3 regions of the Bifidobacterium sp. LH_230 genome follow, and region 3 is predicted to be linked to each of the others. Evidence: riboswitches for the same ligand, from Rfam matches in the RefSeq annotation. Region 3 holds a riboswitch; each other region holds the start of a gene.

Region 1 (4,182 bases), on a different contig from region 3:
TCATCTTCTATGTGGGCGCGCTGCTCGCGATCATGGCGATCGTGCCGTGGACCACGTTCAAGCCGAACGCGGACGGTTCGTTCGCCTCGCCGTTCATCATGGTGTTCCAGTACGCGGGCCTCAAGTGGGCGGCCGCGCTCGTGTTCTTCGTGGTGATCACCGCCGCGTCCTCCGCGTTGAACTCGCTGCTGTACTCGGCCGGACGCCACCTGTACCAGCTCGCGATCGAATCCGAGTCGCCGACGTTCCAGAAGATCGGCAAGGTGTCGAACCGCCAGGTGCCGGCGCGCGCGATTCTCGTGTCCGCGGCGCTGATCCTGCTCTCGCCGGTCATCAACGCGATTCCGGGCGTCTCCGGCGCGTTCGTGCTGTTCGCGTCCGCGTCCTCTGCGGTCATTATCTTCATCTACGTGCTCACGATGATCGCGCACCGCCGCTATCGCCGTTCGGCCGACTTCATCCCGGACGGGTTCGTGATGCCGGCGTGGAAGTTCACGAACACGCTCGCGATCGCGTTCTTCGTGTTCGTGTACGCGACGCTGTTCCTGGCGGACGATACGCGCGGTTCCGCGATTGCGGGCCTCGTGTGGCTGGCCGTGTTCGGCGGGTATTGTCTGCTGCACGAGCGGTTCCAGTCGCGCGACCTCAAGGATGCGTTGGGGCGGTAGCGTGTGATCCCTGTCCGCTGGCGGAACCTGTTCGGGTGGATCTGGGAGGTTCCTGGCAGGGGCAGGGAAGCGCCGGCCTGTTTTGGGATGGTTGAAGGTTTTTCGGCTCGGTGCCCGGTTGATGTGTGAGGGGTATCTCGCAGTTGTAGGGCCACGGTCGGCTGCCCGGCCAGTATGGCGGAATTCCTTGTGTTGGAATTCCGCCATTGTTATGGGATCTGGCGAGTGCCGAATGCGCCGAGTCTCGGGACAGGACCCTACAACTGCAAGAAATGCCCCATTGCGGAACCGATATGAGTGTTCCATGCGGGCCGGGGGCTAACTCGCCCTTGCTTTGTTCGTGCTCTGTTTGTGTGGTGGCGTTTTCTGCGCCGCCACACTGCTTATGCCGCCGTCGAAGCGCTGGGGGAGAGGTAGTCGGCGGCGTTGGTCGGGCTGGACGGGACGGCGTGGCCTTCGGTCACGGTGCCAAGGCCGGCAAGGTACGCCTCGCGACCGGCTTCGATCGCGTGCTTGAACGCGCGCGCCATCACCGGGATGTTGCCCGCGGAGGCGATCGCCGTGTACGCCATCACCGCGTCCGCGCCCATCTCCATCGCCTCGGCGGCCTGGCTCGGCCGGCCGATGCCCGCGTCGATGATGACCGGCACGTGCGCGTTCGCGATGATCACCTCGATGAAGTCGCGCATGCGCAGCCCCTTGTTCGAGCCGATCAGCGAGCCGAGCGGCATCACGCACGCCGCACCCGCATCCTCGAGCTGCCGCGCCGCGATCGGGTCCGGGAACATGTACGGCATCACCACGAAACCCTCCTTCGCAAGCATTTCGGTCGCGCGAATCGTCTCCGCGTTGTCCGGCAGCAGGTACTTCGTCTCATGCTCGATCTCGACCTTCACGAAATCGGTATGGCACACCTCGCGGGCGAGCCGCGCGATGCGCACCGCCTCTTCCGCATTGCGCGCGCCCGACGTGTTCGGCAGCATCGTGATGCCCTTCGGAATGTAGTCGAGCAGATTGTTTTCGGTGGTGCGGCAGCGGCGCAACGCCATCGTGACGATCTGCGTGCCGGCGTTCTCGATCGTGGCCTTGATGAGGTTCAGATCGTAACGGCCCGAACCGAGGATGAATCGGCTCGTGAACTTGTGCCCGCCAAGGATGAGCGGATCGGCGTCGCCCGTGGCGATCGCGTCGTAGGCGTGCGCGTCCGGCTCGGGCAGCAGCGCGGTGTTCGTGGCGGTGCCGACGAGTTCGTCGAGGGTCGGTTCGGTGGATGATGCGGTGGTCATGATTACTCCTTCGTAGTGATGGACGATTGGTGTATTGGCTGAGTAGTGCTTCCGGGCTTGGCGAGTGTGTCACCCCCTCAGTCAGCTTCGCTGACAGCTCCCCCTTCAGGGGGAGCAGGGGAAGAAGGACGATCGTGTTAAGACCGATGAGTTACTAGTGCTTTGTCGGACGTAATGTGATGGGTTTGACGCTCCCCTCAGTTGGTTCTGCCGGCAGCGTTCTGCAATTATGGATAGTTTTCGGCTGGCCGTGTTGTTGGCTCGCTGTCGCTCGTTCCTCGCCTACAGACGCCTCCGGCGTTTGCTATTACGGTCCTGCCTGGCCGAGGGAGCCGAGAGTAAGAGTGCGTGCATTAAGCTCGACGAAGTTCCAGGAAGATTCTCGACTCGGCGTCGTCTCGTGAGATGACGCGATATGCCGCGGCGCGGGCCGCGATATCGGCCGGTTCGGACCGTCAGCCGCCTTGGACGAACGTGACGATCTCCAAGGTGTCGGTGCCCTTGAGCATCGTTTCCGCGCGTTTCGCCCGCGGCACGATCTCGCCGTTGAGTTCAACGGCCACGCGGGCCGGTTTGAATCCCTTGCGCTCGATGAACTCGGCGACGCTGATCGGCTCGTCGAGCTGCTCCTCCTGACCGTTGACGATCATCGGTTCCCCTTCCCCGGCCGCGCCGGATTCGAAAAAAGGGTCGCTGAAGCAGCCGTACCCTGTGAGGTGGTGCGCCCCTTCATGACCCTTGTCGTAAGTATCACTGATTGTTCTTGAATTATTCTTGAGTTGTGGCGCAAACGACCCGCACAACGACGAGGCGCGACGGTGACGAGTCCGCGCGCGCAGACGATGGACGGATACGAAACCCCACACAGGCTGAAATGGATGATCGCGAACCGCCGCGCATCGATTGCGACGGCGAAACAACCCGTTTCCTTACGGCGGCATGACCCGCATCAAGTTGACGGTCGAAGTTCGCGACTTCCTCTCAGCCCAGCCGGGCTCCCGTTCGGTTGCACGACCATCATAAGCCCCGGGGTGTGACATGGGTGTTGTGTTGCATTGCCGGGATTTCGCAAACCTTGAGGCAGATTCTCGCTGTTGCAGAGGTCTTCTCGCAAACTCTGAGGCAGCTTCTGTCGGATGCCAGGGCGATATCGATAAGAACGGGGGTGTGGGGGCCTGTTGTTTGGAAGGGATGACGCCTCAAGGTTTGGAGAACGACCGTTGCGATGGCCGAGATCTGCCTCAAGGTTTGGAGAAAGATCGCGGAGATATGCGAAAAAGAGGTACTGCCCCGCCCTTGAATGGGAGAGTGCGGCGGCGTTTTGCCTCGCTGTCCGGAGATGGTCTGTTCCCGATGGTCTGACAGGGGCGTGCCGTAGGCGACCGCAGTGTTTCAGCCGGACCAGACTCGGGAGCGACCTGTCCGCGTCAGGGCCTCGCATGATGATGGGCAGTATGACGACGTTGCACCATGACACTGATTTTGCGAACACGGTCGATTTCGCGGGGCGCCGCATCCCTCGGCTCGGCATGGGCACGATGGCGCTCACGATCGAAGGACGGCCGGACCGTGAGATGGCGATCGGCACGATCCACGCCGCGCTCGACGCCGGCGTGCGTTACCTCGACACTGCGTGGTCGTACTATCTGCCGACTGCTCCGGGATCGGACGGAACCGGCATTCCCGGCGACTTCGGGTACGGCGAGATGCTGGTGCGCGACGCGCTCGCCGGCTGGGACGGTCCGCGCGGCGAGGTGCTGGTGGCGACGAAAACCGGCTACCGCCGCACGATCGATGCGAGCATGGCGGAAGGGGAGCCTGAGGCGCAGGATGATCGCCAGCGATTGCAGGCGGCCGGCAGCCGGTATGGTTGGATGGCCGATTCGCGGCCCGAAACGATGATCCGCGACGCGAAGGAGTCCGCGCGTCACCTCGGCGTGGACGCGCTCGACCTGTTGTATTCGCACGGCCCCGATCCGGCGGTGCCGTACGAGGACCAGATCGGCGCGCTCAAAACGCTGCTTGACGAAGGCGTGATCCGATACGCCGGCATCTCCCGCGTGGACAACGCGCAGATCGACACGGCCCGTGCGATGCTGGGCGACAGGCTGATCGCCGTGCAGAACCAGTTTTCGCCGTCGCACCCCGACCCGGAACATACGATGGAGCATTGTGCCGAGCTGGGACTCGATTTCGTGTGCTGGTCGCCGCTCGGTGGATTCCTCGAC
Region 2 (4,182 bases), on a different contig from region 3:
GATGTCGACGGTGCGCTTCGAGTAGTGGGCGAGCTTGTCCTTCGGATGCTCGTAGTGGCGCAGGTTCTCCGGCTTGACGCCGAGGTCGAGGTACCACTGGGTGCGCGCGTCGATCCAATACTGGTGCCAGTCCTCGTCGGTGCCCGGCTCGACGAAGAACTCCATCTCCATCTGCTCGAACTCGCGGGTGCGGAAGATGAAGTTGCCCGGCGTGATCTCGTTACGGAAGGACTTGCCCATGTTGGCGATGCCGAACGGCGGCTTGGAACGAGACGAGGTCATGACGTTCTTGAAGTCCACGAAGATGCCCTGCGCGGTCTCCGGGCGCAGGTAGTGCAGGCTGTTCTCGTCCTCGACCGGGCCGAGGTGCGTGCGCAGCATCATGTTGAAGTCGCGCGGTTCGGTCCACTTGCCGCGGGTGCCGCAGTCGGGGCACACGATGTCGGCCATGCCGTTCTCCGGCAGCTTGTCGCCGTGCTTCTCGGCGTAGGACTCCTGCAGCTTGTCGGCGCGGTTGCGCTTGTGGCAGTTGAGGCACTCGACCAGCGGGTCGTTGAACACGGCCACGTGGCCGGAGGCGACCCACACCGGGGTCGGCAGGATGATGGACGTATCCACGCCCACCACGTCGCCACGGGTGACGACCATCGAACGCCACCATTCGCGCTTGATGTTGTCCTTCAGCGCGACGCCGAGCGGACCGTAATCCCACGCGGAGCGGGTGCCGCCGTAGATTTCTCCGGCGGGGAACACGAACCCGCGACGCTTCGCGAGGGACACGACTTCATCGAGTTTGGATACAGCCACAATGCACCTTCTGGTTTGAACGGTTTGGGGACTAGTTAGCGTTCCCGAGTCTATAGGCACAGCGTGACAGTGATATAAGGTGCGCCTTAATACCACAGGCGGGCAAGAAACGCCAGAGGAAGGACACGAAAGAACGGGGATATGTCCACGTTGGGGCATAGCGTCGGGAACGTAATGCAGGGGAACCCGGCCGGTATGGCGGGTTGAGAGAGGCGCGAGCCTGACCCTTAGAACCTGTTGGTTAAGACCATCGTAGGGAGCAGCGATATGAGCGATGATTCGCATACCGACACGCAGTCGCATTGTTGCGGTTGCGTCGATCAGTCAGGCACTGATCAGTCCGTCACCGACCGAACTGCCACCGAGCCGACCGATCTGGCCGATCTGCGCGAGCGTATCGCACAGGCCGTGCGTGACGTCAGGGAACACACGCCGTTGGCACAGTCGTTCGCCAATTTCGTGACGATCAATCTCGTCGCGAACGCACAGCTCGCGGCCGGTGGTACCGCGGCGATGAGCTTCCTGCCGGACGACGTGATCGACACCGCGTCGATTTCGGGCGCGGACTACATCAACGTCGGCACGCTGCTGCCGTTCTACAAGGACGCGCTGCCGCAGATCGCCCGCGCGTTCCGCAAATCCGGCCATCCGTGGGTGCTCGACCCGGTCGCGGCCGGCATCGGCAAGACGCGCACGGAGATCCTTCGCTCGTTCCGCGCCGCTCCCCCGACGATCGTGCGCGGCAACGCGTCCGAGATCATCGCACTGGCGACCATGTGGGGACTGGCCTCCCCCGACGAGACGAGCCGGCCGGCCGGCGTGGAGTCGGTGGATGAGGTCGACGCGGCGGTCGAACCGGCGAAGACGCTGGCGGCATTCCTTGCGAAGAGTGCGCCGAACGGTACGGCGGCGGTGGCCGTATCCGGCAAGGTCGATCTCGTGACCGACGGCGAGCGGGTCTACCGTCTGCCGGGCGGCAGCGCGCTGATGGCGAAGATCACCGGCGCCGGCTGCTCGCTGGGCGGCGTGACCGCGACGTATCTGGCGGTCGCCGAACCGCTGACGGCCGCGCTGGCCGCCTCGCTGCTGTTCAACCGCGCCGGCGAGATCGCCGAGGCGCAGTCGGACGGGCCGGGCACGTTCCAGCCGCACTTCCTCGACGCGCTGTGGAACCTCACGCCCGAGCAGGTGGCGGGGTCTGAGATCGTGACGGGATAACGGTTTTCCGGCAGTCAGAAGCAACCTAAGGCCACCCCGTCTACGCTCCCTCAGTCAGCTTCGCTGACAGCTCCCTCAGCCGAGGGAGCCGAGGCTCCGCCAGCATCACATCGGTACATATAAGACTTTCCTATTAATCAACCCAAAAGGAAACCACATGAACAACTATCCATTCGCATCGATGCGCGACTCGTTCGACCTGTCCGCGTATTTCGTCGTCGGCCCGCAGGACACGCACGACCGACCGGTCACCGACGTGATCGAGGAGGCGCTGCGCGGCGGCGCGACGTTCATCCAGCTGCGCGCCAAGGACGCGGACGCCAAGGAGATCACCTCGCTCGCGCAGGACATCGCGCAGATCATCGAGGACAACGACAAGTCCGATTCGGTCGCATTCGTGATCGACGACCGCGTGGATGTCGTGTGGCAGTGCCGCAACAAGGGCCTCAAGGTCGACGGCGTGCACATCGGCCAGACCGACATGGAGCCGCGCGAAGCCCGCGCGATGCTCGGCGACGACGCGATCGTCGGTCTGTCCGCCGAGACCGAAAGCCTCGTCAAGATCATCAACGAGCTGCCCGACGGCTGCATCGACTACATCGGCGCCGGCCCGCTGCACGTCTCCACGACCAAGCCCGAGGCTTCGGTCGGCGGCAACGACGGTTCCGGTCGCACGCTCGACGCGGACCAGATCAACACGATCTGCTCGGCCTGCGACTTCCCGGTCGTGGTCGGCGGCGGCGTGACCGCGGCCGACATGGACATGCTCGCGCACACCAAGGCCGCCGGCTGGTTTGCCGTCTCCGCGATCGCCGGTGCGGATGATCCGCAGGCCGCGACCCGCGCGATGGTCGAGGGATGGAAGGCCGTGCGCGGCGACGCGAAGCACGGCTACGCCAAGCGTGTGATCGCCAAGGCCGAACCGGCCGAGGGCGCGGCCGCCGAGTCCGCCGAGCCGAAGTTCACCAACGCGAAGGAAGCGAAGGAAGCGCAGAAGCTCGCCAAGCAGCAGCGCGTCGACATCGCCGCCCGCGGTTCCAAGCAGCGCGACAAGGCGCACATCCGCAAAACCAAGCCGGTGCATTTCGAGAACCAGTTCGGCTCCTACGACCTCGAGGTGCCGTACACCGAGATCAAGCTGTCCGACACGCCCGGCGTCGGCCCGAACCCGCCGTTCCACGATTACAACACTGAAGGCCCCAAGTGCGATCCGAAGGAAGGCCTGAAGCCCCTACGCCTCGACTGGATTCTCGACCGCGGCGACGTGGAGGAGTACGAGGGTCGCCGCCGCAACCTCGCGGACGACGGCAAGCGCGCCATCAAGCGCGGCAAGGCCACCAAGGAATGGCGCGGCCGCAAGCACAACCCGCTCAAGGCCAAGGACCACCCGATCACGCAGATGTGGTACGCCCGCCACGGCATCATCACCCCGGAGATGAAGTACGTGGCCGAGCGCGAGAACTGCGACGTCGAGCTGGTGCGTTCCGAGCTTGCCGCGGGCCGCGCGGTCATGCCGTGCAACATCAACCACCCGGAGGCGGAGCCGATGATCATCGGTTCCGCGTTCCTCACCAAGCTCAACGCGAACATGGGCAACTCGGCCGTCACCTCGTCCATCGACGAGGAGGTCGAGAAGCTGACGTGGGCCACCAAGTGGGGCGCGGACACCGTCATGGACCTGTCCACCGGCAATGACATCCACACCACGCGCGAGTGGATTCTGCGCAACTCCCCCGTCCCGATCGGCACCGTGCCGATGTACCAGGCGCTGGAGAAGGTCGAGGACGACGCGTCGAAGCTGAGCTGGGAGCTGTTCCGCGACACCGTGATCGAACAGTGCGAGCAGGGCGTCGACTACATGACCATCCACGCAGGCGTGCTGCTGCGCTTCGTGCCGCTGACCGCGAACCGCGTGACCGGCATCGTCTCGCGCGGCGGTTCGATCATGGCCGAATGGTGCCTGCAGCATCATCAGGAAAGCTTCCTGTACACGCACTTCGACGAACTGTGCGACATCTTCGCCAAGTACGACGTCGCGTTCTCGCTGGGCGACGGCCTGCGTCCGGGCTGCCTCGCGGACGCGAACGATCCGGCGCAGCTGGCCGAGCTGATGACGCTGGGCGAGCTGACCAAGCGCGCGTGGGCCAAGGACGTGCA
Region 3 (4,182 bases):
CACCGTTCGCGCAGCTGATCACCGAACTCACGCCGTACCTGCGCTGCACGGCGACGAACCGTTCATCATCCGCATGGCAGTGCGCATCGGACAACAGCGACGCAAACGCGCCTATCGATACAGCAGCATGACGCATGGCATCCTCCATCCGTTTCCGGTCGTCGACAACATTCCACATCAATCCGCAGAACTCAGCATCAACCCTACCGAATCACGGCTGACCGCAGCGCATAACGCCTCAGGCATCCCACCAGATAGCCTTCTTGCGTGATATTTCTGCTATTACCTCCCAACTACTAGCAAAAACATCACGCCAGATGATCTATACGCGTGATATTCCCGCTACCACCCCACCGTTACTATCCCAAACATCACGCCAGATGATCCATTCGCGTGATATTTCAGCTAGCATCCGGCCTCTGCTATCAAAAACATCACGCGAATATTCGGCGCCTCTTGATCGGCAAACGCCCGACAATCCCGATCCGGATTACGCCCGCATCCCGTCCCGGATTACGCCCCGCATCCCGTCCGACCAGCATGCGTCAATCAGGCAGTAAAAAACGGTGACCCGCGATATCGATCACAGGTCACCGTTCGATGTATCGGTCGATCAGCCAGCCGCACAGCAGTCGCAGCCGGCCAGCCAGCTCACACGAGCGCGGCGGCGTCGCGGCCACCGGCCACGCGGTCGAGCGCACCGGTCTTGGCGAGCGCCTGATACAGGAACCAGGCGATCACGCCGGCGAAGATCACGCCGGAGATCGTGCTGCACACGAACGCGGTGACGATGAAGAACGCGTCGTAGCCCAGGTAGTACATGACCCACGAAACGGCCATGCCGGCGAAACCGGCGGCAGCGCCCGCGAGCACGGTGACGGCGAGGTTCCACGCCTTGTACGCGAAGATCATGAAGATGAGCTCGGCGGCCAGGCCCTGCACAAGGCCCGGGATGAGGGTGCCGAGACCACCCCAGTGGCTGCCGAGCAGCGCTTCGACGAGCGCGGCGATCACTTCGGCGAACAGCGCGGCGCCCGGCTTACGCACGATGATGGCGGCCAGCGGGCCGGCGAAGTAGTACAGGCCCCACAGCAGCGCGTCGGAGCCGGGCAGGAACGTGAACACGGCCTCGAGCGGCTGCGTGACGATGCCCGCGCCCCAGAAGATCACGCCGGATGCGACGGCGATGACGGCGGCGACGGTGATGTCGGCGACGCTCCAGCGCAGCGACGGACGCGCGGCCGGGGTCTTGGAATCGGTAGACATAATCTCTCTCGCTTTCTTGTCGTTGTCTTCAAGCGAGGAACTCGGCGGAGCGAACGCGGCAGTCGGTCGGCGGACCGGCGCGCGCAGTCCAGATACGATCAAGGACTTCGTTCGCCGGTATTGCCCGGATCACGTTCGACGGTCGGGGCCAGTGCGCCCCTCTCAGCTCGCCACGCGAGCCCCCGTGCTTGACACGTTCACACGATACGGGGATGCGGCTACAAATGTCAAGACTTTGCTGCGGGCGATGTTGCGAGATCGGTGTCGCGAATATCACAAAGCGAGCGGGAATCCGTTGGATGGGATTGCTCCGCTCGCTTCGTTCGGTCGAAATGACAGGTAGCCGGTCGCACTCGGTCGAATGACAGGCGACAAGTTGCGTTCGACTGCAATGACCGGTGATGGCCCGCGCTACGCCTCCAGTCGCGCCTCGACCCAGTCGACGATGTACGGCGCGACTTCCTTGATCTGGTCGATCGCGACCTGGAACTCGTGCGGGCCGCCGTACCACGGGTCGACCAAATCGATCTCGTCCTCGCGTCCGGTCGCCAGCTTGGGCAGGTTCGGGTCGAAGCTGCGGTACATGTGCACTTCCGGGCGCTTTTCGGCCGGCAGCTGGCGCAGCAGCGCGCGCATGTGCGACGCGGTCATCGGCAGGAACAGGTCGCTTTCGTTGATCTCCTCGCGCGTGATACGGTGCGCGAAGTGGTGCGCGGGGATCTCGTATCCGTCGGCGCGCAGCACACGCACGGCGCGGCGGTCGATCGGGTTGCCGTATTCCTCGTCGGACACGCCGCTGGACATGACGCGCACGCGGTCGGCGAGTCCGCGCGACTCGAATTCGGCGCGCAGGATGATCTCGGCCATCGGCGACCGGCAGATGTTGCCGGTGCAGACGGTCATCACGGTGTACGGGTGGTTGGTGGTCATCGATACTGCTTTCGGTCGGCGCGGTGCGCGCAATTTCGGTCTGGAATAAGTAAGACCGCGATCGGATACGGTCACGAACCGTCGGTCACGGTCGGTATCGGTCGGTACATGATCGACGATGATCGATGACGATCAGCGGCGAACGGTACCGACCGACTACGGTCAGATACAGCCGATTACAACCAGGTGTGGTCGGCGATAATCAGCGCGTCTTCTCGTACGTGACGAAACGATACGCCTCGATGCCGTCCTCGCACTTGGCCGGCTTCATCCAATGGCTTTCGTCGGCGACGCGCCACAGGCCCAGATCGACCAGATCGCGCACGTCCGGCGCGTAGGTATCCGCGTCGACCTTGGCCTTGAGCAGCGTCACGTACGCCTTCGAAGCCAAAGGCAGCGCCTCGCGGAACAGCTGCGCCCCGCCGATCACCCAGATCTCGCTGCGGTCCATGCCGTCGTCGGGAATCGCCTCCTGACGCGCAAAGTCCATCGCGTCGTCCAGGCTTTCGGCCACGGTCGCGCCGAGCGCACGGTACTGCGGGTCGTGCGAGACGACGATATTGTCGCGGTTCGGCAGCGGACGGTACTTCGGGTCCAGCGACTCCCAGGTCTTGCGGCCCATGATCACCGGATGCGAGACGGTCAGCTCCTTGAAATGCTTCATATCCTCGGCCAAATGCCACGGCATGCCGCCTTGGAAACCGATGGCGCCGTCATGACCTTCCTTGTCGTGCGCCTCGGCCCAGATCAGGTTCACCGAGAAGGTCTTGGGGAAATCGTCACCCCAATCCTCCCCGCTCTCAAGCCCGGCGATTCCGGGCTCGGGTTCGTGATAGCCACTGCGGCTACTGTCATGCTCCATTTCACTCACTCCTTGGGTTAGGACTGGGGACAAGTGTACGGTCACACCGCGACGCGGCGGCGACGCGACCGTACGATATCGGTCAGCCCAGCCGCCGTGGTCACACCGCCACCGGCGCCTTGATCGTCGGATGATGCTGGTATCCGACGATCTCGAAGTCGCCGTAATCGTAGTCGAACAGCGAATCTGCCTTGCGAATCTTGATCTGCGGGTACGGATACGGCTCGCGCGACAGCTGTTCGAGGACCTGATCGATGTGGTTGTCGTAGACGTGGCAGTCGCCGCCGGTCCACACGAATTCGCCCGGCTCGAGTCCGGCCTGCTGCGCCATCATCAACGTGAGCAGCGAGTACGAGGCGATGTTGAACGGCACGCCGAGGAACATGTCGCACGACCGCTGGTACAGCTGGCAGCTCAGGCGACCGTCGGCCACGTAGAACTGGAACAGCGCGTGGCACGGCGGCAGGGCCATCTGGTCGACTTCGGCAGGGTTCCATGCGGTGACGATCATGCGGCGCGAGTCGGGATGGTGCTTGATCAAGTCGAGCACGTTCGAGATCTGATCAATGGTGCGATTCGGGTCCTCGGGCGTGGGCGCGGGCCAGCTGCGCCACTGCACGCCGTAGACCGGGCCGAGATCGCCGTTCTCGTCGGCCCACTCGTCCCAGATGTGCACGTTGTGTTCCTGCAGCCAGCGCACGTTGCTTGAGCCTTTGAGGAACCACAGCAGTTCGTAGGCGAGTCCCTTGAAGAACACGGTTTTGGTGGTCAGCAGCGGGAAGTCGCCGCCGGACAGGTCGAAGCGGATCTGCTGGCCGAACAGGGAGATCGTGCCGGTGCCGGTGCGGTCCGACTTGAGCGTGCCTTCGGTCAGGATCTTACGCACCAGATCCTCGTACGGCATGGGGATGTCAGTGGCCGGTCGGGCCGGGATGCGGGTGCGGATGTCAGCAAGCTGTTCAGGTGTCAAAGCCATGCGTTCCAGCATACATGCCCGCCGGCATCGCGAGCGTACGGCCAGTGGTTTCGGCCGGCCTGTCATCGCTGCGTACTCCGTCCATCACTATCATTGCGGCGACCAACGATAGACTGCCTGTCACGGCCAGACGATGACCGCGGCCGCC

What was found. A riboswitch is a leader RNA that binds a small molecule or an ion and turns the genes downstream of it on or off. The one in region 3 is predicted to bind thiamine pyrophosphate.
Region 1: another riboswitch for thiamine pyrophosphate. It lies ahead of thiS (sulfur carrier protein ThiS); the one in region 3 lies ahead of AC1A0G_RS10750 (ECF transporter S component).
Region 2: another riboswitch for thiamine pyrophosphate. It lies ahead of thiM (hydroxyethylthiazole kinase); the one in region 3 lies ahead of AC1A0G_RS10750 (ECF transporter S component).

What each region holds. Positions count from the first base shown of each region.
Region 1 is NZ_JBKEWJ010000019.1:32,940-37,121, reverse strand. Features, by position in the region: gene AC1A0G_RS09345 (amino acid permease) at 1-668, shown strand, start outside; gene AC1A0G_RS09340 (thiazole synthase) at 1,052-1,954, opposite strand; gene thiS (sulfur carrier protein ThiS) at 2,410-2,604, opposite strand; TPP riboswitch at 2,863-2,966, opposite strand; gene AC1A0G_RS09330 (aldo/keto reductase) at 3,409-4,182, shown strand, end outside.
Region 2 is NZ_JBKEWJ010000001.1:98,089-102,270, reverse strand. Features, by position in the region: gene AC1A0G_RS00380 (glycine--tRNA ligase) at 1-807, opposite strand, end outside; TPP riboswitch at 976-1,083, shown strand; gene thiM (hydroxyethylthiazole kinase) at 1,075-2,025, shown strand; gene thiC (phosphomethylpyrimidine synthase ThiC) at 2,183-4,182, shown strand, end outside.
Region 3 is NZ_JBKEWJ010000026.1:20,519-24,700, forward strand. Features, by position in the region: gene AC1A0G_RS10745 (TatD family hydrolase) at 1-136, opposite strand, end outside; gene AC1A0G_RS10750 (ECF transporter S component) at 652-1,266, opposite strand; TPP riboswitch at 1,356-1,460, opposite strand; gene AC1A0G_RS10755 (low molecular weight protein-tyrosine-phosphatase) at 1,678-2,196, opposite strand; gene AC1A0G_RS10760 (dihydrofolate reductase) at 2,399-3,058, opposite strand; gene AC1A0G_RS10765 (thymidylate synthase) at 3,159-3,962, opposite strand.